One region of the Paenibacillus motobuensis genome, then DNA from elsewhere that is predicted to be linked to it. Evidence: predicted binding sites of a transcription regulator. Region 1 holds the regulator's gene; each other region holds the start of a gene.
The links. Region 1 encodes Rex, which represses fermentation and respiration genes when NADH is low (regulators of the CRP and FNR family bind a similar motif). Its sites were predicted from a motif close to TTGTGAAATATTTCACAA; they were not measured.
Positions count from the first base shown of each region.

Region 2: the regulator Rex is predicted to act here: its motif matches at 5,639-5,656, upstream of pflB (formate C-acetyltransferase).
Region 3: the regulator Rex is predicted to act here: its motif matches at 4,689-4,706, upstream of ABD014_RS17485 (cytochrome ubiquinol oxidase subunit I).

Region 1 covers NZ_BAAACX010000016.1:198,366-206,649, forward strand. The annotation lists gene panC (pantoate--beta-alanine ligase) at 1-325, shown strand, start outside; gene panD (aspartate 1-decarboxylase) at 318-701, shown strand; gene ABD014_RS18875 (tetratricopeptide repeat protein) at 830-1,459, shown strand; gene dinG (ATP-dependent DNA helicase DinG) at 1,671-4,535, shown strand; gene ABD014_RS18885 (redox-sensing transcriptional repressor Rex) at 4,569-5,219, shown strand; gene ABD014_RS18890 (amidohydrolase) at 5,209-6,507, shown strand; gene ABD014_RS18895 (cell wall elongation regulator TseB-like domain-containing protein) at 6,546-7,031, shown strand; gene ABD014_RS18900 (hypothetical protein) at 7,305-7,838, shown strand; gene ABD014_RS18905 (AAA family ATPase) at 7,831-8,284, shown strand, end outside.
Region 2 covers NZ_BAAACX010000016.1:32,253-40,536, forward strand. The annotation lists gene ABD014_RS17975 (sugar phosphate isomerase/epimerase family protein) at 1-169, shown strand, start outside; gene ABD014_RS17980 (winged helix-turn-helix transcriptional regulator) at 440-766, shown strand; gene ABD014_RS17985 (NAD(P)/FAD-dependent oxidoreductase) at 965-1,531, shown strand; gene ABD014_RS17990 (Crp/Fnr family transcriptional regulator) at 1,691-2,407, opposite strand; gene adhE (bifunctional acetaldehyde-CoA/alcohol dehydrogenase) at 2,866-5,484, shown strand; gene pflB (formate C-acetyltransferase) at 5,730-7,991, shown strand; gene pflA (pyruvate formate-lyase-activating protein) at 8,066-8,284, shown strand, end outside.
Region 3 covers NZ_BAAACX010000015.1:341,758-350,041, forward strand. The annotation lists gene ABD014_RS17465 (iron ABC transporter ATP-binding protein) at 1-168, shown strand, start outside; gene ABD014_RS17470 (catalase) at 369-1,835, shown strand; gene ABD014_RS17475 (ABC transporter ATP-binding protein) at 2,064-2,858, shown strand; gene ABD014_RS17480 (hypothetical protein) at 2,851-4,515, shown strand; gene ABD014_RS17485 (cytochrome ubiquinol oxidase subunit I) at 4,795-6,195, shown strand; gene cydB (cytochrome d ubiquinol oxidase subunit II) at 6,185-7,198, shown strand; gene cydD (thiol reductant ABC exporter subunit CydD) at 7,198-8,284, shown strand, end outside.

The DNA.
Region 1 (8,284 bases):
AAGTGCCAAGGAACGCGAAGCAGCGCTGATTCTGTCCCGTAGTTTGAAACAGTTGGAGGCAGATGTATACAGTGGTCATACGACAACAGTGATGGAAGCACGTCAGCAGCTTACGCAGAAGATTGGCAGTGAGCCTTTGGCAGAGATCGATTATGTGGAGATAGCTGCCTTTCCAGGCTTAACCCCGCTTCAGGAGACAAACTCCCTTAGCAGTGAGCTGAAGGCGCACGCAGTGATTCTGATCGCTGTAGCCGTCAAATTCGGTACGACAAGACTGATCGATAACGTATTGTTAACGGGAAAGGGGGAGGCTATCCATGTATAGAACGATGATGAAATCCAAAATTCACCGCGCAACGGTTACAGAGGCAAATCTGAATTACATTGGGAGTATTACAATTGATGAAGATTTGATGGAAACCGCCGACCTTCTGGAGAATGAGAAGGTACAAATCGTCAACAACAACAATGGAGCCAGGCTGGAGACATATGTTATTCCAGGACCTAGAGGTAGCGGAGTAGTTTGCCTCAATGGAGCGGCAGCAAGATTAGTACAGCCAGGGGATACAGTTATTATTATTTCTTACGCTCAAATGTTGGATGAAGAGATCAAGAACTACAAGCCGACGGTCGTATTTGTCGGAGAAGATAATAAACCCGTCGAGACGGCATCTAAGGAGCTGCATTCGACCATTCGTTAATGAGGGCGCTTAGCTTGGTTCCTTAGTATGGGTATGCAATTAATGCCTGCGAGAATGAAAAGTCCCCTTGGAACAAAAAATGATCTTAAGGCTCGCACTGATTTCATTTTTTAAGGGGTGGGATGCGGATGATGTTTCAACATATGTTTGCGGAAATGAATGAAATGTTGGATGAGATATCAAAATTTTATCCGAATGCCCAAGGAACACAGAAGCAGGAACTCACGCATAAATGGAACCTCCTCAAGCACATGAGTGACGAAATTATTGAAGAATGGCTGAACTTTGAAGAGAAGATGGGAGCGGTTAGGCAAAACTGGAATGAAACTGAGGATGCTAACATTGTTCTTCCTGAGATGAAATCCGATGCTTATGAGAAAGGGGAAGGCTACTATAAGCTCCTGATGTTCTCAAAAGCGCTCGAACAATTCCGGAACGTTGTGCATGATTATCCGGATGGTCTTGTTGGCCGAACTTATTTAGCGATGTGTCATCTGCATTTGCAGCAATTATCCGAAGCTTCTTCACACTTCATCGCCGTGCTGGAGAAGGCGACCAGCAATCGGCTTCGTTCCATTATTTATAATGCGCTAGGCTGTATCGAGGCTCAGAGGGGGAAGCGTCTAAAGGCGAAAGAATACTTCGCCCTGGCTCATCGGAGCGATCCGACGCTGCCTGAACCCCTGATGAACCTGCAGGCCTGTGACAGCAGTACGGGGAAGCTGAAATTTGGAGATGAACTGTCTCCCTTAATGTAACGTACAGAATGAATCGAGCCGAGCTTATCAACGTTTTATCTGTCAGCGATGCACTCGACATATGCCGAGGCATCGCTTTGTTTTTGAATATAAAATTTGCCTCGTTCGGAGTATTCTTATCTTTTGTTTAAAATGTTAGTTAATTTTCAAAATGGCTATATTCTGTTATGCTGTTTATGAGACTGGATGGAAGGGACTTTGGAACGAGAAAATGAAATATGCGGTACTTGATTTTGAAACTACAGGCAATCAGTCCTCTGATGAGATTATTCAGGCAGGACTTGCCATTATAGACCATGATTTGACAATTTCACAAGTTTATCGCTCTTATGTAAATCCGGGAATCCCAATACCTCCATTTATTACAGGCTTGACCGGAATTACTGAAGAGGATGTCAAAGATGCGCCTGGATTGGACGAGGTTATGATGGAGATGGTTCCATTACTCGATGATGCAGTTCTGGTTGGACATAATGTAGCTTTTGACTTCAATTATTTACAGAGCGCTCTCGATAAGACGGGATATTTGCCTTTTTCCGGACGCATTCTCGATACGATGGACTTTCTGAAAATATTCTTTCCTTCGCTATCCACCTATCAGCTAGGTTTGGTATCGCAGGAATTCAATGTGCAGCATGATCGGCCCCATCAGGCAGATAGCGATGCGCTTGCTACGGCTCTGATCTTCCTCAAATGTCTGGAAGAGATCGAGCAGTTGCCTCTGCTTACACTGCAGCGGCTGTCTGATCTGTTCAACAACGAGGACAGCGATCTGGCCTGGTTCTTTGACGCGATGCTTCAGGAGAAGCAGCAGAAGGAGCTTGGCGTTAATCCGGATGGGTTCACGTATTATCGGCAGTTCGCGCTCCAGGTTGATGACTGGATGGATATTGAGCCGGCTCGGGATCATATGCTTGTGAATCCGCTCAAGGACGTGTCCTTTGAACAGTTCATGGAGCAGGTCCGAGAACAGCTGCGGGTGAAGTTGCCTGAATATGAAGAACGTGAAGCCCAGACCATGATGCTGGACAAAGTGATGCAGGCCTTTGCCGAGGATAAGCATCTCTTGATTGAAGCCGGTACCGGAACCGGAAAGTCACTTGGATACCTCCTGCCTGCGATTTACCATAGTGTGAAGCAGGATGAGAAGGTTATGATCAGCACTCATACGATTAACTTGCAGGAGCAGCTCAGGGAGCGAGACCTTCCGTTATTAACGGAGGTCGTGCCTTTTCCGTTCCAGGCCGCTATCTTCAAGGGAAGGCAGCATTATTTGTGTTTGCGCAAATTTGAACATAAAATAAATAAAAGAGATTTCACAACCCCAAAAGAAGAGGTGATGACGGCCGCACAAATGATCGTGTGGCTCGCTCAAACGGAAACCGGGGATGATGAGGAGCTTAATCTAGGAAATCGCGGCGGCGATTTCTGGGAAACAGTGGCTAGTGACTCCGACTCTTGTCTTGGACGTTCCTGCCCTTGGTTCCGCAAATGCTTCTATCACCGTGCTAAGCATGAAGCGGGTGTAGCCGATGTCGTCATAACGAATCACTCCAAGCTGTTCACTGATATTCAAGCAGGACACCAGCTTCTACCGGCGTATGATCGTTTGGTTATCGATGAGGCTCATCATCTTGAGGACGTTGCTGGCAAGCATCTTGGCTTGCAGCTCAAATATTTTACAGTTGTCCATACCCTGACCCGATTGTTCAAGGATAGCAAGACGGGGCAGCTTCCATCCTTGCACTTCATGCTCCAGCAAGCGGGAGCAGAAGCGGCGATGAAATGGATGACGGTCATTGATGAAATGTATCCGTCATTGATCGAGGTAAAGGAGAATTGGGATAAACTGAGCGAACTGTTATTTGCTTTAATATCTGAGCGTTCCGATGCGGCCCCTGGAGATCCAGGGCAGTTCGTAACCCGGCTCCTGCCCGATAAGAAGCCCAAGGCTTGGGATGCTCTAACTACATTGGAGAACTCGATATATATTACCTTGGGGGATATCCTCCGCAAGGGCGAGCGAATGGTGGCCGAAATCCGCGAGGAACAGGATGATTACGGCGCAGAGAGCTTGATTACGGATATCAGCGGACTGCTCAAGGATTTGGCCAATGAACGTGAGACACTCCGTTTCTTCATGAAGCTTGAGGATGAGAATACGGTATATTGGCTTGAAGCCAATGGGAATTATCGCAATCGTTCATTGCAGATTTTTGCTGTACCGATTGATGTCAGCGCTCAATTGAAGGCATATTTCTTCGATAAGAAGAAGAGTGTAGTTATGACTTCGGCGACATTGACCGTTGATAAATCGTTTCAATATGTGATTGAACAGCTCGGTCTTCAGGAAGCAGCTAGTGAAGACCTCTTGATGACTGCGATGCTGCCCTCTCCTTTCAATTACCGGGAGCAAGCATTAGTGCTCATACCGCGGGACTTCCCGAGCGTTAAGGGCAGCGTAGGCGATGATTATTTTATCGAGACCTTGGTGAAGTCTTTGGCGGATACAGCTATTGCTACCAAGGGACGGATGCTTGTTCTATTCACATCCTATCGGATGTTGCGGCAAGTATATGACCCATTAAAAGAGCGGCTGGTCGATGAAGGGATTACCGTCATTGGACAAGGGATGGATAGCGGCAGCAGAACGAAGCTGACCCGTCGTTTTCAAGGGCAGCAAGCATCGGTACTGCTCGGGACAAGCAGCTTCTGGGAAGGCGTAGATATTCCTGGCGAAGCATTGACGAGCCTGGCGATTGTCCGCCTGCCGTTCCAGCCGCCGAATCACCCGCTGGTTGAGGCTAAGAGTGAAAGACTTCAGAGAGAGAAGAAGAACCCCTTCATGAAGCTGTCGGTACCTCAGGCGGTCATTCGCTTCAAGCAAGGGTTTGGGCGTCTAGTTCGTTCTTCCGCGGATCGAGGAATTGTCGTTGTATACGATACTCGCATCTTGGAATCTTATTATGGCAAATACTTTTTATATTCATTACCGGGACCGAAGATGGAACATATGACACTTACGCAGATGGTTCCTCGGATCTCAGAATGGTTAAACGATGACGAAGAGTCGTAATTTCTTCGAAATGCACCTGTAGGGGGAAAATATATGAAATCAGAAAAAATTTCAGATGCGGTTGTGCGCAGATTGCCTGTATACTTGCGGTTTCTTAATGAATTAAGCCATCGCGAGGTCTTGACGGTTTCTTCCCAGGAGCTCGGACAGAAGCTGGATCTAAATCCAGCTCAAATCCGCAAAGATCTCGCTTATTTCGGCGATTTTGGTCGGAAGGGGATCGGGTATGACGTCTCATACTTGATCGAGAAAATACGGCAAATTCTAAATTTAGACCAGCAGATTAATGTAGCTCTTGTCGGAGCCGGTAATTTGGGGCAAGCCTTGTCCAATTACAATACTTATGTGAAGGATAATATGCGGATTATCGCAGTCTTTGACGCCAACCCGGACAAGATCGGCAAGAAGATCAAAGACATTACGATTCAGCCGATCGAGGAGTTGGAACAGACTGTAAGAGATAAGCATATTCAGATCGGGATTATTACGGTACCTGATGTGGAGGCGCAGCGCGTTGCCGACCAGCTCGTTGCCGCAGGTATAGGGGCGATTCTGAACTTTGCGCCTACAATCATCAAGGTTCCTTCTGACGTGCGTATCCATGCGGCAGATTTCACAACAGACCTTATTAGTCTTGCTTATTATTTGCAGAGCGGAAAGGAATTACCGGAAGATGAGTCGTAAATGGTTGATTAAGAATGGTACATTCGCAGTACTGGACGGGAAAAATCCGATCGTCCATGGTTATATGCTGATCGAAGGAGATACGATCTCTTATATCGGCGAGGAGCGCCCAGAGGGCGTAGAAGGTGCGGAGACATATGATGGCAAAGGCCTGCTCTTCATGCCGGGCCTCGTCAATTCACACGGGCATACGGCGATGTCATTGCTGCGTGGTTATGGAGACGATATGGTCCTGCAGGAATGGCTGGAGCAGAAGATGTGGCCGATGGAGGCAAAATTTACTCCTGAGGATGTATATTGGGGTGCTTCTTTATCTGTCCTGGAAATGGTCAAAGGTGGAACTACGACCTTCCTAGATATGTATGATCATATGGATCAAGTGGGTAAGGTTGTTGAGGAATCGGGCATCCGAGGTGTTCTAACACGCGGTGTGATCGGCCTCTGTCCACCTGAACTACAGGATCAGAAGCTGGCCGAAGCGATCCGCATTGCTCGTGATTGGCACGGCAAGGCTGAAGGACGGATTACAACAATGATGTCGCCGCATGCTCCGTACACATGCCCGCCGGACTATATTGAGAAGTTTGTGCAGGCAGCGCATGATCTTAATTTGCCATTACACACACATATGTCCGAGACAAAAGCGGAGGTCCAGCAAAATGTTGACCAGTATGGCGTTCGTCCTGTTCAACATCTGCTTAATCTGGGCTTCTTTACTCGTCCATCTTTGGTAGCTCATGCGGTGCATCTGACCGATGAAGAGATTGAGATTCTTGCCGCCCATAAGGTGGCAATCTCTCATAACCCGGGCAGTAACCTCAAGCTGGCTAGCGGGGTAGCGCGGGTACCGGAGCTGCTGAAAGCAGGCGTTACGGTGTCGCTAGGTACAGATGGCCCAGCGAGCAACAATAATCTCGACATGTTCGAGGAGATCAGGCTGGCCGCTCTGATCCATAAAGGGGTGTCCGGCGATCCAACGGCCGTACCTGCCCTTGAAGCCCTTCGTATGGGAACAGAGTATGGGGCGAAATCGCTCTACTTGAACAATACGGGCAAATTGGCAGCTGGAATGAAGGCCGACATGATCGCCGTAAACACTGACCAAGCTCACTTCTTGCCGCGGACTGATTATATCTCTCATATCGTCTATTCAGCAGGCCCTAAGGACGTAGCGCATGTATGGGTCGATGGCAAGCAGATTGTCCGTCATGGTGAATGTCTGACGCTGGATGAGGAGCGCATTCGTTATGAGGCGCAAACGGCTTTTGAAGGACTTCTCGGCCGGTAAGGTGAGAATTAGAACTCTAACTGGGAAGGAAGAGAAGGTTGAAGAATAGAACCAAATGGATTCTGCTCTCCATTGTGATCCTGCTGATCATCTTCTTTGGCCTTTACCGCTTCTATTTATATATTCAAGAGGATATTTGGCAGGGAGAGAATGCGGCGGTAGCACTGGCCAGACAAGAGACCGGACTTGTTGAATCGGAAAAGGTGTGGAAGTCGGTCTGGGATGAGGTGTGCTGGGTCGTCCAAGGTAAGAATGCGAACGGCGAAGAGGTCATGGTCTGGCTGCCCGAAGGGAAAGCGGCAGTGGAGAAACCTCTGTCCGAAGGGGTATCCGAGCCGCAGATTCGTAAGATTATACAAGATAAGTTGCCTGGAATCAATATTGTTAGATTGACTCCGGGTATATATAACAATCAATATGTATGGCAATTGTTCTATAAAGATAATTCACATTATTATTACCGTTTCTATAGCTTCAGCAATGGCGAGTCTTTATCAGAAATGTTCACATTGCCTAATCGTTAGAAGTAGAGATAGATAACAAGCCTTGTTCCAAAAGACTAGCGAAATCGAAGTATGAATATACGATCGATGCGCTTTTATCCTCTTTTGAACAGGGCTTGTTTTTTTAGCATTAAGATGAGAATAGCCAGGGATGGAAACATTTAATATCTTAGATTTAAAATAGTGTTCACACTTCACTTTCTTCTTGGGCATAAAATGTGATATACTGAATCCAGTCGTTTTGATAGATTGAAGTATATACTATTAATATATCATGTTGAAGGGGGACATCTCGTGAAACTGCGAATTGGAACGATCGCTGCTAGTGTTGCGGTTTCCGCACTGCTATTGTTTGGCGGCTGGTATTCTTATCAGCATTGGGTGGTAGAGAGCCCGTTCGAGAAGACAGTGAAGCAATTTGACGGCGTGAACAGCGTCGAATCCGATATAAACCGGCAGCAAGTAGCCTTGAAACTGGATCTTAAGCCCGGCACCGACCTGGGTGAACTGGTCAAGTATATTCAGGAGGATGGCAAGAAGTGGGTGGGTCAGCGTAAGTTGTCATTTGAGATCAAGGATCAATCGAATCGCGATCTGAACAGAGCATGGAACAAGGTTCTGTTCCCGATTGCCCAAGCGATGGAGAACAAGCAATATACCGATATTAATACAGCGCTTGACCAACTACAGCAGCAGAATCAATCTATTACAGCGAAGGCTGAGATGGATGATAAAAATGTGTATATTACACTTACAGACGGTAAGGCCAGTAAATTTATAATTTTACCTCGCGTTCCAGAGCGAATGGGGGCATGGCCAAATGCGTAAGAGAATAACGGAAATTATCATTGGCGTAGTACCTGTACTGCTTATTTTTCTAGCATTTATCGGCGTTAATATATTGCCTTTGGTGTTCATCGGTCTGATCGCCTGCGGTTTGTTTGTTCTGGCCAAGATGCGCGGTGGTATTGCCGTAGGTGCAGCACAAGATCGTAGACGCAGAAAGAATGGACCGGCAAAGCTGACGTTCGCAGAGATCGGTGGTCAGGAGAGCGCTAAGCAAGAGTTGATCGAGGCGCTTGATTTCATGGTCCGTTATGAGGAAATATCCAAATTCGGTATCCGGCCGATCAAAGGCATCCTGCTTACAGGTCCGCCGGGAACCGGGAAGACGCTGCTGGCCAAAGCCGCCGCCCAATACACGAATTCCGTGTTCGTAGCCTCTTCCGGTAGTGAGTTTGTTGAAATGTATGTCGGTGTCGGGGCAAGCCGGA
Region 2 (8,284 bases), 170 kb from region 1:
GACTTGGGCGGATATTATCAGCGCGCTTCGCCTGCATGGTTATGACTATGCAGTAAGCATCGAGCACGAGGATGGATTGATGTCCATTGACGAAGGCTTCACGAAGGCTGTTCGCAATTTACAGCAAGTTATTATGGAGGACTCTGCCGCTGAGATGTGGTGGGTGTAAATACCTCAGGTTCTAAATAGAAGCAGAAATAACGGCTGCCATTAGGGAGCCGTTATTTCTGCTTCCTTAAATTGCTAAACTTATCGTATAGTTTACGAGATTAAGGCCTATGTTAATAGTACAGAGTTGGGAAAATGTTAAGGTAAGTATAATCTCTGTGTTAATTTATTTAAAAATATGCTAAACTGAAACAAACTAACTTATTGTAAGTTTTTAACGATGAAGTTTCTCATGAAGTAATGTTTCTAAATAGGTAAGAGGTGAAATGTAATGGATGATAACGGTACATCCATGTGTCAGCTGTGTCCGCGCTTTGAGTCGGCTTTCTCTTTGCTGGGAAAACGCTGGAACGGATTAATTATTCGAACTTTAATGGACGGACCCAAGAGATTCAAAGATATTTCAAATGGCATCCCGTCGATGAGTGATAAAATGCTATCCGAACGAATGAAGGATCTTGAGAATGAAGGCATTCTTGTGCGACATGTGTATCCGGAGACACCGGTTCGGATTGAATACGAATTGACGGATAAAGGGCGCGCATTGCGTCCCGTTATGGATCAGGTTCAATGCTGGGCTGAAGAATGGATTGAGTAACGTGGCTAGCCGTGCCGCTACCTGTGACGGGGGCGGCACGAACATTTTAGTTCAAAAAGGTCGGTTTTCAGCACCGAAGCTTATGCTTCCGATGTGCGTTTTTTCTAAATGCTGATGCTGAGCCACTTCTTGATTCACTTCACGATCAAAAGAAGACTTTTTGAACTACCCCTAATATTATAGAGAGTAGGTGTAATTTTGGCTGAGGTAATAGTAATCGGAGCAGGACCTGCAGGGGCAAGTGCAGCTTTGTTTCTGGCAAAGGCAGGTAAGGAGACACTTGTACTAGACAGCAATGGAAGCATGACGAAGAGAGCCTGGATTGAGAATCATTACGGCGTCAAAGAGACGTCCGGACCGGATTTACTGCAGACAGGCCGTGAACAAGCTGAGAAATTCGGCGCTAAGTTCATCGAAGAGAAAGTAATAGCCGTAGATACAAATGGTGAAACGAAAATAACCGTTAAGACGGAATCGGGACGCAGCTATGAAGCTTCTCATGTTATTTTGGCCACTGGTGCGCTTACGGATTTAGCTAAGTCGATCGGAATTACACTTAAAGATGGAAGAGAGCCACGTATCAAGACGGTCATTGACACGGACGGTAACGGACGTACCAGCAAGCCGAGAATTTGGGCAGCAGGTACAGTAGCTGGTGTCAGCGTTCATACGATTATTACCGCTGGCGATGGGGCTAAGGTCGCGATTGAGATTATTAGCGAATTGAACGGTGAACGTTATGTTGACCATGACATTTTAAAATAAAATGAACTTTTGCAGAAGAGGCCTTCATTATTTTGAAGGCCTTTTCTTTTTTGTCTTTCATATGATTGTGATCTCATGAGCCGGGTGTATGAATACAAAAAACCTTCATCTTCCTGATGGGGGAAGATGAAGGTTAAGGGGATGGTGCCGAACCGATCGTCAGATCCGGCAAATTTCATTTGGACAGAGTTCACAGTGGCACATGTCCTGCAGCATAACAAGGTCTTTAATGACGATCATGCCGTTCACATATTCGAGCGCGTCTTTCTTGCGCAGATCGCTCAGCATACGGTTGACGCTCTCGCGGGTAGCACCGATCATGTTGGACAAGTCTGTATGTGTGATTTTCTTGTTAATGAGAATGGAATCGCCATAGGGCTCACCGTAAGTATTGCTAAGACGGATCAGAGTAGAGGTGAGCGCACCAGGTTTGCCGTACATCATCAAGTCACGGAATTTAGTCTGGGTTAGTCGGTGATGGATTCCCATCCATTTCATGAAATCGATTGAAAAATCGCAATGCTGACAAATCATGATCTCCAGATCCTTCTGCTCGATTACACCGACCTCGCTGTCTTCGATCACTTCAGCGGTGAAGCTGTGCTTCATACTAAAGAAAGGATCGGCCTGTCCGACCATATCGCCGCGACCATACATATATAGAATAAGTTCTTTACCTTCATCGGTAGATTTGGTTAATTTTACTCGCCCGCGCTTAATGTAGAATAGCTTATCGGAAAGATCGCCTTCCCAGAAAAGATGCGTTCCCTCGGGATAAGATTTATCCTTCATCGTAACAAGAAGCCTGTTGAAGTTTTGCTCGGAGAAACAACTTGTATTGCCGCGGGGCATGGTGGTATTTACGCTTTCACTCATCATCGATTTCCCCTTTTATACGAATTTGTTCTAAATTTTCTGAAAATTTTAAATTATTTTAAATTAATTATATAACGATTATTTGATTTTGGGTCGCCTCTAATACGTCTAAAAGTGTCTAATTTTTAACATTGTGACTAATTTCACTTTGGAAGCGTTATCCAATTGCAAATATGTTCGCTAAACGTGAAACTTAGTTTGTTAAATTGCTTAAAGTTTGGAACCCAAGCAAAATGGAATATAATATATGTAAGAACATGATGAAAATATACACCCAAAGCTGAAAGTTTTCAACTATTTTAAACTATGTGAAAAAATTCACTATACAAATGAAAATCGATATGCTATGATCAAACCATAAAGAGAAGCACAAAGCTTCCAAAGGATGAACCTACAAGTGAAATATTTCACGAACTCTAAAGACAGGTGCATCCATTAAACTTAGGAGGATGAGAGAGATGGCCGTTAAAAATGAAGTTGCGACCAAGGTTCAACAGCCAACTGCGCAAGAGTATGTTCAGACGTTGATTGACAAAGCAAACAAAGCACAAGAAGCTTTCATGGGAATGGATCAAGAGCAAATTGATTCCATCGTACAGGCAATGGCGCTTGCTGGTCTAGACAAACATATGTACTTGGCGAAGATGGCCGTAGAAGAAACCGGCCGCGGCGTGTACGAGGACAAGATCATTAAGAACATGTTCGCTACGGAATACATCTACCACAGCATCAAGTATGATAAGACGGTTGGTGTTATTGAAGACAATGAATATGATAGCTTTCAGAAAATCGCCGAGCCGGTCGGTATCATCATGGGGATCACTCCAGTAACCAACCCGACATCGACGACGATCTTCAAAGCCCTTATCGCGATCAAGACCCGTAACCCGATTATTTTCGGATTCCATCCATCCGCTCAACGCTGCAGTGCTGAAGCAGCCCAAATCTTGCTTGATGCGGCGATTAAACATGGCGCACCTGCCGATTGCATTCAATGGATCGAGAATCCATCCATGGATCGTACGAATGCACTGATGAATCATAACGACATTGCCTGCATCTTGGCCACTGGCGGTTCTGCAATGGTTAAGGCAGCGTACAGCTGCGGCAAACCAGCTTTGGGTGTAGGACCTGGTAACGTTCCATGCTTCATCGAGAAGAGTGCAGACATCGATCAAGCCGTAAATGACCTCATCCTATCTAAGACATTCGACAACGGCATGATTTGTGCTTCTGAACAAGCGGTTATTATCGAAGAACCGATCTTCGATCAAGTAAAGAAGAAAATGATAGCTAACGGATGCTATTTTGTAAATAAAGAAGAAGCTGGTAAATTGACCAAGGGAGCAATTAATGCGGATAAATGTGCCGTGAATCCGGCGATCGTAGGTCAATCTGCTGTAAAAATTGCTGAAATGTGCGGTATCGATGTACCTGCAGGAACTAAAATTCTCGTGGCAGAAATTGATGGTGTAGGTCCTAAATTCCCATTGTCTGCTGAGAAGCTTAGCCCAGTGCTGGCCTGCTACAAGGTGAAGAATGCAGAGCAAGGCATCAACCTCGCACTTGAAGTTGTATCGTTCGGCGGAATGGGTCACTCCTCGGTCATCCATTCGAATAATGATGAAGTAATCAAGAAGTACTCCGACCGTATGCCTACATGCCGGATCCTGGTTAACCAGCCATCTTCGCAAGGCGGTATCGGCGATATCTATAATACGAACCTGCCATCGTTGACACTGGGCTGCGGCTCGTATGGACGCAACTCGACATCGTCGAACGTAACAGCCGTCAATCTGATCAACGTGAAAAGGGTGAATCATCGTACCGTGAATATGCAATGGTTCAAAGTACCGAACAAGATTTATTTTGAAAAGGGATCTACTCAATATCTTGCCAAAATGCCTGACATCAGCCGCGTGTTGATCGTGACAGACCCAATGATGGTTAAACTGGGATATGTAGAGAGAGTGGAGCATTATCTCCGTCAACGCCAAACGCCGGTTGCGATTGAAGTCTTCTCGGATGTAGAGCCGGATCCATCGACAACTACGGTTGAACGCGGAACTGAGCTGATGAACAAATTCCAGCCGGACTGCATTATCGCACTTGGTGGCGGTTCGCCGATGGACGCTGCGAAAGGGATGTGGTTGTTCTACGAATATCCGGATACAAGCTTCCACAACTTGAAGCAAAAATTCATGGATATCCGCAAGCGGATCTACAAATACCCTCGTCTCGGTCAAAAAGCAAAATTCGTTGCTATTCCGACGACTTCGGGTACGGGTTCGGAAGTGACTTCGTTCGCAGTAATTACTGATAAAATTAACGGCAACACGAAATATCCTTTGGCAGACTATGAGCTAACTCCTGATGTAGCTATTATCGATCCTGAATTCGTATATACACTGCCAAAGACCGCTGTTGCAGATACCGGTATGGACGTATTGACTCACGCAATCGAGGCTTATGTCTCGGTAATGGCTAATGATTACACGGATGGTCTAGCAATCAAAGCGATTCAGCTGGTGTTCCAGTACCTTGAGAAATCGGCGCTTACTGGCGACAAGCTGGCCCGCGAGAAAATGCACAATGCTTCGACATTGGCAGGTATGGCCTTCGCCAACGCTTTCCTGGGTATTAACCATAGCTTGGCGCATAAATGGGGCGGACAATATCATACAGCACACGGCCGCACGAATGCGATCCTGATGCCGCATGTTATTCGCTACAATGCCAAGAAACCGACCAAGTTCGCAGCTTGGCCTAAATACAGACATTTCGTAGCTGATGAGCGTTATGCAGAAATCGCCCGCATTCTTGGCTTGCCGGCTCGCACTACCGAAGAGGGAATCAAGAGCTTGATCAATGCGATCCGTGACTTGAACAGAAAGCTTGGCATTCCTGAGAGCTTCCAGGAGCTCGGATTCGATCCGAAGGATTTCGAGTCGAAGGTAGATTACTTGGCTGACCGGGCCTTCGAAGACCAATGTACAACAGCAAACCCTAAGCTCCCACTGGTCACTGAACTGGCGGAAGTATACCGTGATGCCTTCTACGGAAGATTTGACGAATAATTGAACAAATGCAAGGAAAATCGTGACAAATATCACTTCGATTGTGATATTTGTCACAATCATTTATGCGGGATTGATGTATGATTATGACATAAACGATCCCGCATATTTGAGTAGTAGGTGATTAATTTTCATAGGTTCATTAGTGTATGAAATGTGAAAATTATCACAAATTTTAGGGATCACGAGGCGCGAGTATATCCTTCAACCGCGTGCTCCAAACTATATATATGGAGGGAATAAAGATGTCGGTGATTGAGAGAGAAGTAAAAGAAGTTCAATCCGCATGGAGAGGCTTCAAAGCAGGCAAGTGGATGAGAGAAGTCAATGTTCGCGATTTTATTCAAGGCAACGTTGCTTCCTATGAAGGAAATGAAACCTTCCTTCAAGGAGCTACCGCTAACACAAAAGCGCTCTGGGAGATCATTTCCGATCTGACCAAGAAAGAACGCGAAGCAGGCGGCGTACTTGATGTAGATGTTAACACACCTTCCGCCATTACTTCACATGCTGCTGGATATTTGGATAAAGATAAGGAACAAATCGTTGGCTTGCAAGCAGACGAGCCGTTCAAACGCACGATTCATCCGTTCGGCGGTATCAACATGGTTCTCAATTCCTGTAAGGCTTATGGATTTGATCTGCCAGGCGAAATCGTTGACATGTTTACAAAGATTCGTAAAACGCATAACCAAGGTGTTTTCGATGCTTATACATCCGAGATGAGAGCATGCCGCAAAGCGGGTATCATCACCGGTCTTCCAGATGCTTACGGCCGTGGCCGGATTATCGGCGACTATCGTCGTGTAGCACTCTATGGTATTGACTTCTTGATCAAACAGAAGAAACAAGAGTTGCTTAGCCTTGAAGTCGATGTGATCGATGAAGATGTAATCCGTCTTCGTGAAGAGATCTCTGAGCAAATCCGTGCTCTGCAAGAGTTGAAAGAACTGGGTCAAATGTACGGCTTCGATATTTCCAGACCAGCTGAAAATGCTAAAGAAGCAGTTCAATGGGTATACTTCGGTTACCTTGCAGCTGTTAAAGAACAAGACGGTGCAGCGATGTCGCTTGGTCGTGTATCCTCGTTCCTCGATGCTTATATCGAACGTGATCTGGCTGAAGGCACATTGACTGAAGAAGCAGCTCAGGAATTGGTTGACCATTTCGTTATGAAATTGCGTATTGTCAAGTTCTTGCGTACTCCTGAATACAACGATCTGTTCAGCGGTGACCCAACTTGGGTAACTGAATCGATCGGCGGTATGGCTGAAGACGGCAGAACGCTCGTAACGAAGAACAGCTTCCGCTTCCTGCATACACTCTACAACCTGGGACCTGCTCCAGAGCCTAACCTGACTGTCCTTTGGTCCGAGAAATTACCTGAAGCGTTCAAGAAATTTGCTGCCAAAGTATCGATCGAGACAAGTTCGATTCAATACGAAAATGACGATTTGATGCGTCCGATCTATGGAGATGACTACGGTATTGCTTGCTGTGTATCCGCTATGAGAATCGGTAAACAAATGCAGTTCTTCGGTGCTCGCGCTAACTTGGCTAAAGTATTGCTGTATGCAATCAACGGTGGTAAAGACGAGAAATCCGGCGTTCAAGTAGGTCCTGAATATCCAGCAATTACTTCGGAATATCTGGATTATGACGAAGTTATGAAACGCTACATTCCAATGATGGAATGGTTGGCTAAGACATATGTTAACTCCTTGAATGTTATTCACTATATGCATGATAAATACTGCTATGAACGCATCGAAATGGCATTGCATGACCGTGACATTCTGCGTACGATGGCTTGCGGTATTGCAGGTTTGTCAGTAGCTACTGACTCCTTGAGCGCAATCAAATACGCTAAGGTTAAACCGATCCGCAACGAAAATGGCATCGCTGTTGACTTCGAAATCGAAGGCGAATATCCTTGCTATGGTAACAACGATAACAAAGTTGACGACATCGCTGTTAAGCTCGTTGAGAGCTTCATGGGCATGATCCGCAAGCATAAAACTTACCGTAATTCGTTGCCAACACAATCGATCTTGACGATTACTTCCAACGTCGTATATGGTAAGAAAACAGGTAGCACTCCAGACGGACGTAAAGCTGGCGAACCATTCGCACCAGGTGCTAACCCAATGCATGGCCGCGACAAGAAGGGTGCTCTTGCTTCCCTGAGCTCGGTTGCTAAGCTTCCTTACGAACACAGCTTGGATGGTATCTCGAATACCTTCTCGATCGTTCCTAAGGCGCTGGGTAAAGATGCTGAGACTCGTAAATCCAACCTCGTATCGATGATGGATGGATATTTCGGCAGCGATGCTCACCACTTGAACGTTAACGTATTCGACCGCGAACAATTGATCGACGCTATGGATCATCCAGAGAATTATCCTCAATTGACCATTCGCGTATCGGGCTATGCTGTTAACTTCATCAAGCTGACTCGCGAACAACAACTTGATGTTATTAACCGTACCTTCCACGGTTCGATGTAATAACGGGATCTGAATAGTCTTAGAGATTGTGGCTATACATCAGGCAGCCTCAATGAGAAAGGGTGACGAACAATATGCTTAAAGGTCGTATTCATTCATTAGAAACATTCGGAACGGTAGATGGACCGGGTATACGCTTCGTACTCTTCATGCAGGGCTGCCTGCTGCAATGCCAATATTGCCATAACCCCGATACCTGGAGCCTGACGGAAGGCAAGGAGATGACAGTAGAAGAGGTCCTGGCTGAAATTGAGCCATATCTGAACTACTATCGTTCGTCAGGCGGCGGGTTA
Region 3 (8,284 bases), on a different contig from region 1:
ATCAATTTTGCAGCCAAATATTCTGATAGAATTTGTGCTATGAAAGATGGACAAATTGCCGCTTTTGGAACAGTAGAAGAGGTTATGGATCCAAAAGTTTTGACAGATATTTTTGAAACGAAAATAGAAATTATCGATGGTCCTTATGGGCCAATAGCGATTTATTAGTGGATACACAAATGTAGGGCGGAGCCAGGGGCTTCGCTCTTTTTTTTATAAATAGAATTTATAAATCTTCATGGATCTTCATCTGACCTACATATGAATTACATATGATCTACACGCAAAATTTCAGGTGAAAATGTTAGAATTTATTTTAGAACTTAGAATAAGTCTAAATATAGAAAATCTGAAAGGATGAATTATATATGAATAACCGATTAACGACAAATCAAGGCGCTCCGGTTGGCGATAATCAGAACTCACGTACAGCAGGACAGAGAGGGCCGACATTGCTCGAGGATTATCACCTGCTGGAGAAGCTGGGACATTTCGATCGTGAACGAATTCCAGAGCGTGTCGTTCATGCCCGGGGCGCGGGGGCGCACGGCGTATTTGTGACGGAACAGAGCATGTCGGAGTATACGAAGGCTCATTTCCTGCAAGAGGCTGGCCGTGAGACTCCAGTATTCGTCCGTTTCTCTACAGTCATTCATGGAACAGGCTCACCGGAGACGGCCCGTGATCCACGGGGCTTCGCAGTCAAGTTCTATACGGAGGAGGGCAACTACGATCTGGTCGGGAACCATCTTCCTGTCTTCTTCATCCGCGACGCGATCAAATTCCCGGATATGGTACACTCGCTGAAGCCGGCCCCGAATACGAATATTCAGGATCCGGCTCGCTACTGGGACTTCATGACTTTATCTACGGAATCGACGCATATGATGACCTGGTTATTCTCGGATAACGGCACTCCTGCTAATTACCGGCAAATGGACGGCTTTGGTGTTCACGCTTTTAAATGGATCAATGCTGAGGGCAAGATGACGTATGTGAAGTATACGTGGAGATCAAAGCAAGGTGTAAGAAATCTGTCGGCTGCGCAGGTACAGGAGGTACAGGGGCGTGATTTCAACCATGCGACCCGTGATCTGCACGATCATATTGAACAAGGGGATTTCCCGCAATGGGAGCTAAATGTGCAGTTGATGCCGGTGGAGGATCTGGACCGCTGGGGCTTCGATCCGCTTGATCCTACCAAGGTATGGCCGGAGGATCATTACCCGCTCGTTAAGGTTGGCGCGATGACGTTGAACCGGAATCCAGTCAATTATTTTGCTGAAGTCGAACAGGTTGCCTTCTCACCGAGCGTACTCGTGCCGGGAATTGAGCCCTCTGAGGATAAGCTGCTGCAAGGGCGTCTGTTCTCTTATCCGGATACACAGCGCTACCGTCTTGGAGCTAACTATTTGCAGATTCCGGTGAATTGCCCATATGCTCCAGTACGCAATCATCAGCGTGACGGCTTGATGAATGTGAAGCAGGACCCTTCACCTGTCAACTACGAACCGAATAGCTTCGAGGACAGTCCTAAGGAAGCGCCAGAGTATCAGGATAGTGTAGCGCCGCTGAGTGGTCAGGCGAGCCGTGAACGGATTGCCAAGACAGACGATTTCACGCAGGCAGGGGAACTGTACCGCAGCTTCACAGCCGAGGAACGAGACCACCTGTTCTCTAATCTGGTGAGTGACCTGCGCCAGACAAATGAGCAGATTCAATTGCGGGCGATCTGCAATTTCTTCCGCGCTGACAATGGATATGGCATGCGATTGGCCCAAGAGCTTGGCGTTGACATTAGTGGATTTATGCCTCAAGGGAAAAGATACAGGTAGAATATATTGAATTAATAAATCGATATTAGAATCGAGAAGAACCGCCGATAATTCTCGGCGGTTCTTTGCTGTATATCCTCCTATCGGTAACTGAATTATCCTAATTCGATCCTACGAAACTATCTGAAGTCATGATATAGTGAAGCAAGATTGAACCAAGAACGTATAATCTAACATAATGATCCAAATGGAACTATCCCTCCAATTCGATTTAAAGGAGATGAAGCGATGAACAGTGTAATGCCAATCATAACCATTCGTGATTTGCGTAAGCGCTACGGGGATCGTTACGTACTTAACGGGGTCGATCTGGATGTCTACCCTGGACAAATTATCGGGTACATTGGACCGAATGGGGCTGGGAAGAGCACGACTGTGAAGATCATGCTCGGCCTTGTGGGTGAATATTCAGGTGAAGTCAGCATAATAGGCCAGAGCCCTGACGCTGGAGACATAGAGTATAAACGCAGAATCGGTTATGTACCGGAGGTTGCTGAGATGTACGATACACTAACACCTCGAGAGTACTTGACCTTCATTGGAGAGTTGTATGGTCTATCTATGGAAGAAGCGGAGTATAAGGCGCAAAAATTGATGAATCGTTTCGGGCTGGAACAGGTGTTCAATCAGCGCATTGCATCCTTCTCCAAAGGGATGAAGCAGAAGGTGCTGATCATATCCAGCCTGCTGCATAATCCGGATATTCTGTTTCTGGATGAGCCGCTTAGCGGCCTTGACGCTAACAGCGTTATGGTAGTGAAGGAGATATTGGCGTTGCTGGCTGCGTCGGGCAAGACGATCTTTTATTCCTCGCACATGATGGATGTAGTGGAGAAGATTAGCAACCGCATTATTCTGCTCGATGGGGGACGAGTTGTCGCGGATGGCAGCTTCGAAGAGCTGAAGGGAAAGAGTCAGGAGGGATCACTGGAGCAGATATTCAATCAGTTGACAGGCTTCAATGAGCATAAACAGATTGCTGAGCAATTCGTAGCCATTGTGAGAGGTGAGGCGGATGTATGAGCCAAGGTCCCTGAAGCTTCTTGATCGGCTTCAAGGCTTATTCTCTCGGCTAGGCATCGATTATCCTGTCATGCGGCGCATTCTACAAGTGAAGCTGACGATGGATGCTCGGAGAGTACCTACGATAGTAGGCAAGTCGAAGCAATCAAGCGATAGTTCGACCATGAACGAGCGGAATCAATTTGTGCGCTCTTTATGGGTTTACGCCATTTATGGCGCACTATGCTCTGTTTTCATGTGGGTGGGAGATAACTACTTTTTTCAGATGAGCCTGACCTTCGGCATCCTGATGTTTATCATTATGACTTCGCTCATTTCCGACTTTTCATCCGTACTGCTGGATATTCGTGATCGCAACATACTGGCCACGAAACCGGTGCATCGTCGGACATTGGCGATGGCCAAGGCGCTGCATATATGTATTTACTTGATCATGCTGACAGGGGCGATTGCTTCTATACCACTTGCTACGGCATTAATTAAGTATGGGATCGTATTTTTTCTAATATTTGTGGTTGAGCTTATTCTTATGAATCTGCTCATTGTAGCTCTCACTGCATTGATCTATTTAACCGTACTTAAATTTTTTGATGGCGAGAAGCTGAAGGATATTATCAACTATGTCCAAATTGGACTTACGATCGCCATGACGATAGGGTACCAGTTGCTGTCGCGAATGTTTAATCTTATCGATATTCAGGTCACTATCCAGCCTAAGTGGTATCAATTCTATATCATACCGGTATGGTTCGCGGCACCGTTCGAGAGCGTGCTTCATCGCAACGGGAATTTAATATTCACTGTATTCTCCCTGCTCGGTCTCGTTATACCGATCCTGGCCTTTATGATCTATATCCGGCTGATGCCTTCGATGGAACGCCACCTGCAGAAGCTGGCCGATCCAGGAGGGCGACCTTCCAGAGGAAGAGGGAGGCTGCCTTATTGGTTGTCCCGCATATTCTGTTCTAGCCCGCAGGAGCAAGGGTTCTTCCGCTTGGCCTGGTCGATGATGGGAAATGAACGGGATTTCAAGCTTAAAGTGTATCCCATCCTCGGATTCTCGATTATATTCCCGTTTATCTTTCTATTTGGCTCCGGGCTGGGAGGCGGTATCTCAGAGCTCAGGGGAACCGGGAAATACTTGTTCATTTATTTCTCCGGGGCGATGATCTCTACAATTATCATGATGCTTCAGTATTCCAGCAAATATAAAGCCTCCTGGATATATAAAGCACTGCCGATCAGCGATAAGGTGCAAATATACAGGGGGACGTTAGTAGCTGCATTTGTCCGCTTGATCATGCCGCTGTTCATTTTACAGGGCATTATATTTTGCTTCTTGTTCGGGGTCGTCATTATTCCGGATTTGATTACTGCAGGATTAGGAATGCTACTGTATACAGCGGTTTGTCACTTCCTCCTGCATAATAATCTACCTTTTTCCCGGCCGTTCGAGGCTGTACAGCAGAGTGCGGGGATAAAGACTCTCCCCTTAATGCTGCTGCTTGGAGGTTTTGGAGTTCTGCATTTAGTTATGACCCGAATCCATTATGGGGTTTATGCATACACACTGCTGCTGATTGTGCTTAATTTCTTTGTATGGCACCCGAACCGTAAGTTGTTTGGCAAATTAACTCGAAGGGTCGGCCAAGAATAACCACTTGAAAATGATAAAAATGAGTCGGGTGAAGAGAGCCAAAAATAGGCTGGATTCACCTGTTTTTATTTACGACTCTGAGTCAGACAAAAAAGTTTCACAATTTGGAAGAGAGTCCCAAACCCGCGTCATCACAGCGTTTATGTGATAAAAATCCCTTTGTGATATTTATCATGTGATTCTCGTCACAAAATTATTAAATTTTGAACGTTCACTTTCATTTTTCCGTGATAGAATTCACATTAGTTAATAAATGAATGAAAGTAGGGAAGAAAAATTATGGATCCGTTAGTGCTTGCACGACTTCAGTTTGCGGTGACGACAATTTTTCACTTCTTCTTCGTTCCGTTGTCTATCGGTCTGGCTCTTCTGATCGCAATCATGGAGACGATGTACGTAGTCAAGGGCAAAGAAGAATACAAGCGCATGGCAAAATTCTGGGGCAAGCTGTTCCTCATTAACTTTGCTGTAGGTGTTGTTACCGGGATTATTCAGGAGTTCCAGTTCGGAATGAACTGGTCCGATTATTCACGCTTTGTCGGTGACGTATTTGGCGCTCCGCTCGCGGTGGAGGCTCTGTTTGCCTTCTTTATGGAGTCGACCTTCATCGGATTATGGATTTTTGGGTGGGAGAGATTGTCAAAGCGAGTTCATTTGCTATGCATCTGGCTCGTCGCTATTGGAACGACTGTATCAGCCTTCTGGATTCTGGCAGCAAACTCATTTATGCAACGTCCGGTTGGTTTTGAAATAAACAATGGGCGAGCAGAAATGAATGACTTTTTCGCTTTGATCGGTAACGGCCAGCTATGGGTTGAATTCCCTCATACTGTGCTGGGTGCATTCTCAACAGGTGCATTCATGATCGCAGGGATCAGTGCTTATAAGCTGCTGCGTCGTAAAGATATGGAGTTCTTCAAGAAATCGTTCAAGATCGGCGTAATCGTCGGTTTGATCGCTTCCTTCGGGACAGCTCTCTATGGTCACCAACAGGCTCAGTACTTGGTTAAGACTCAGCCGATGAAGATGGCCGCAACTGAAGGATTGTGGGGAAAGAGCGGTGATCCGGCTCCGTGGACGGTTTATGCACATATTAACCCAGAGACGGGTAAGAATTCTTTTGAGATCAAAATTCCGTATATGCTCAGCTTCCTGTCTTACAGCAGCTTCTCCGGTGAAGTTAAGGGGATGAACGAACTACAGGCGGAGTATGAACAAACCTACGGTCCTGGGGATTATATTCCACCGGTGCGCACTACATTCTGGAGCTTCCGCATCATGGTAGCGGCTGGGTCGCTAATGATCGTGCTATCGCTATACGGGGCATATCTGGCATGGCGCAAGAAACTGGATAACAAGAATACATGGTTCTATAGAATTATGCTATGGTCAATTTCACTTCCGTTCATCGCGAACACGGCAGGTTGGATCATGACGGAGATCGGTCGTCAGCCGTGGACGGTATTCGGGTTAATGCAGACGAAGGACAGTGTATCGCCAAGTGTAACATCAGGGCAGCTCCTGTTCTCACTGATTGCATTTACCGCTATTTTCACTGTGCTTGCAATTTCGATGGTCTATCTATTCGTCAAAACGATTAAAAAAGGCCCTTATGCTGAGGGTACCGATGATAGCCATTCGATCGATCCATTCTCTAAGGAGGGATACCATGTCTCTTAATGAGCTTTGGTTTGTATTGGTCGCCGTATTGTTTATCGGCTTTTTCTTCCTGGAGGGCTTTGACTTCGGTATTGGTATGAGTACGCGTTTTCTGGCTAAGAATGATATGGAACGCCGGGTGCTGATTAACTCGATTGGCCCGTTCTGGGACGCTAACGAAGTCTGGCTGCTTACAGCCGGTGGTGCAATGTTCGCGGCATTTCCGAACTGGTATGCGACGATGTTCAGTGGCTACTATACTCCGCTGGTCGTATTGCTGCTCGCACTCATTGCCCGCGGCGTAGCGTTTGAATTCCGCGGCAAGGTCGATAACACCAAGTGGAAGGCAGCCTGGGATTTGTCAATCTTCTGTGGCAGTCTACTGCCACCGTTCCTGCTCGGCGTTGTGTTCTCCGGCTTGCTCAAGGGCTTGCCGATCGACGGAGATATGGAGATGAAGGCCGGATTATTCGATATGGTCAACCTGTATACATTGGTTGGCGGAATTACGGTAGTTGTGTTATGTTTGGTGCATGGTCTGCTGTTCGCCTCGCTGCGGACAACAGGAGATCTACAGAAGCGGGCTCGCAAGCTGGCCAAGACCATGTTGATTCCGCTGGCTGCATTGTTCGTGATCTTTGCAGTTATGACTTACTTCCAGACCGATGTATTTGAAGTTCGAGGCTTGCCGCTTACCTTGCTCGCTGTCGTTGGCCTCGTTGCCTTCCTCTTGGCTGGATGGTTCATTTCCAAGCAGAGAGATGGCTGGGCGTTCGGCATGACAGGGACATTGATCGCTCTCTCGATCTCTGGCGTGTTCGTTGGTTTATTCCCACGCGTTATGGTGAGTTCGATTAGCGAGACTTTCTCACTGACGGTCTATAATGCATCTTCCGGGAACTATTCGCTGAAGGTCATGACGATCGTGGCATTGTCGCTGCTTCCATTCGTATTGGGGTATCAAATTTGGAGTTATTTCGTTTTCCATAAGCGTGTTCATGAGAAGGAGCATTTGGAATACTAATGGGTAAGGGACTAATGAAGTTCAAAGGAATCAAGCCGGTCTTATGCTTAATGGCCGGCTTGACCTTTATTCAGACGATAGCGATTATATTGCAGGCAAAATGGCTTGCGGAAGCGGTATCCGCTCTGTTTGCCGGCGCCAAGCTACAGGAACAGGCCGGAACAGTTGGCTTGTTCCTGTTTGCTTTTCTTGTTCGGCAGCTATGTGGACTGGCTGAGCAGAAGCTTGCCTTTCGCTTCGCCGAGCAGACGGGGAGCGCTCTTCGGGAGCGCGTGCTGTCCAAGCTGTTCGAGCTTGGGCCGAGGTTCGCCGGCCGTGAAGGAACAGGCAACTTGGTAACGCTGATTCTTGAAGGGGTTGCCAAGTTCCGCAAATATTTGGAGCTGTTCCTGCCGCGGATGCTGGCTACAGGAGTTACACCGATTCTGATTCTAGCCTATGTATTTACACTGGATGTGACCTCCGGGGTTATCCTGACGGTGACGATGCCGATCCTGATCATCTTTATGATTCTGATTGGGCTTGCGGCTCGTAAACAGATGGATCGTCAATGGGAGTCGTACCGGATGTTATCGAATCATTTCGTAGATTCGCTGCGCGGATTGGAGACGCTCAAGTTCCTTGGGCGCAGCCGCACACATATCGAATCGATAGACCGGGTCAGCAACTCTTATCGTTCGGCCACGATGCGGACGCTTCGCGTTGCGTTTCTGTCTTCGTTCGCGCTCGATTTCTTCACGATGCTGTCAGTCGCTTCGGTTGCCGTCAGCCTTGGCCTAAGGCTTATCGATGGGCGAATGACATTGCTTACTGGTTTGACGGTGCTGATTCTAGCTCCGGAATATTTCCTGCCGGTGCGCATGGTCGGTGCGGATTATCATGCGACGCTTGACGGCAAGGAAGCTGGAGAAGCGATGGAGAGCATTATTAATGAAGCAGAGAAGGAATCTGCGAAAGCAGCGGTTGTTCCTGCAGATGCCGATTTTAGCTGGAAGCCGGAGAGCAAGCTGATGCTTCATACGGTTGGCATGAAGCATGAAGAAGCAGGGCGCGCATCTCTGGAGGATGTGAACCTGACCTTTAGTG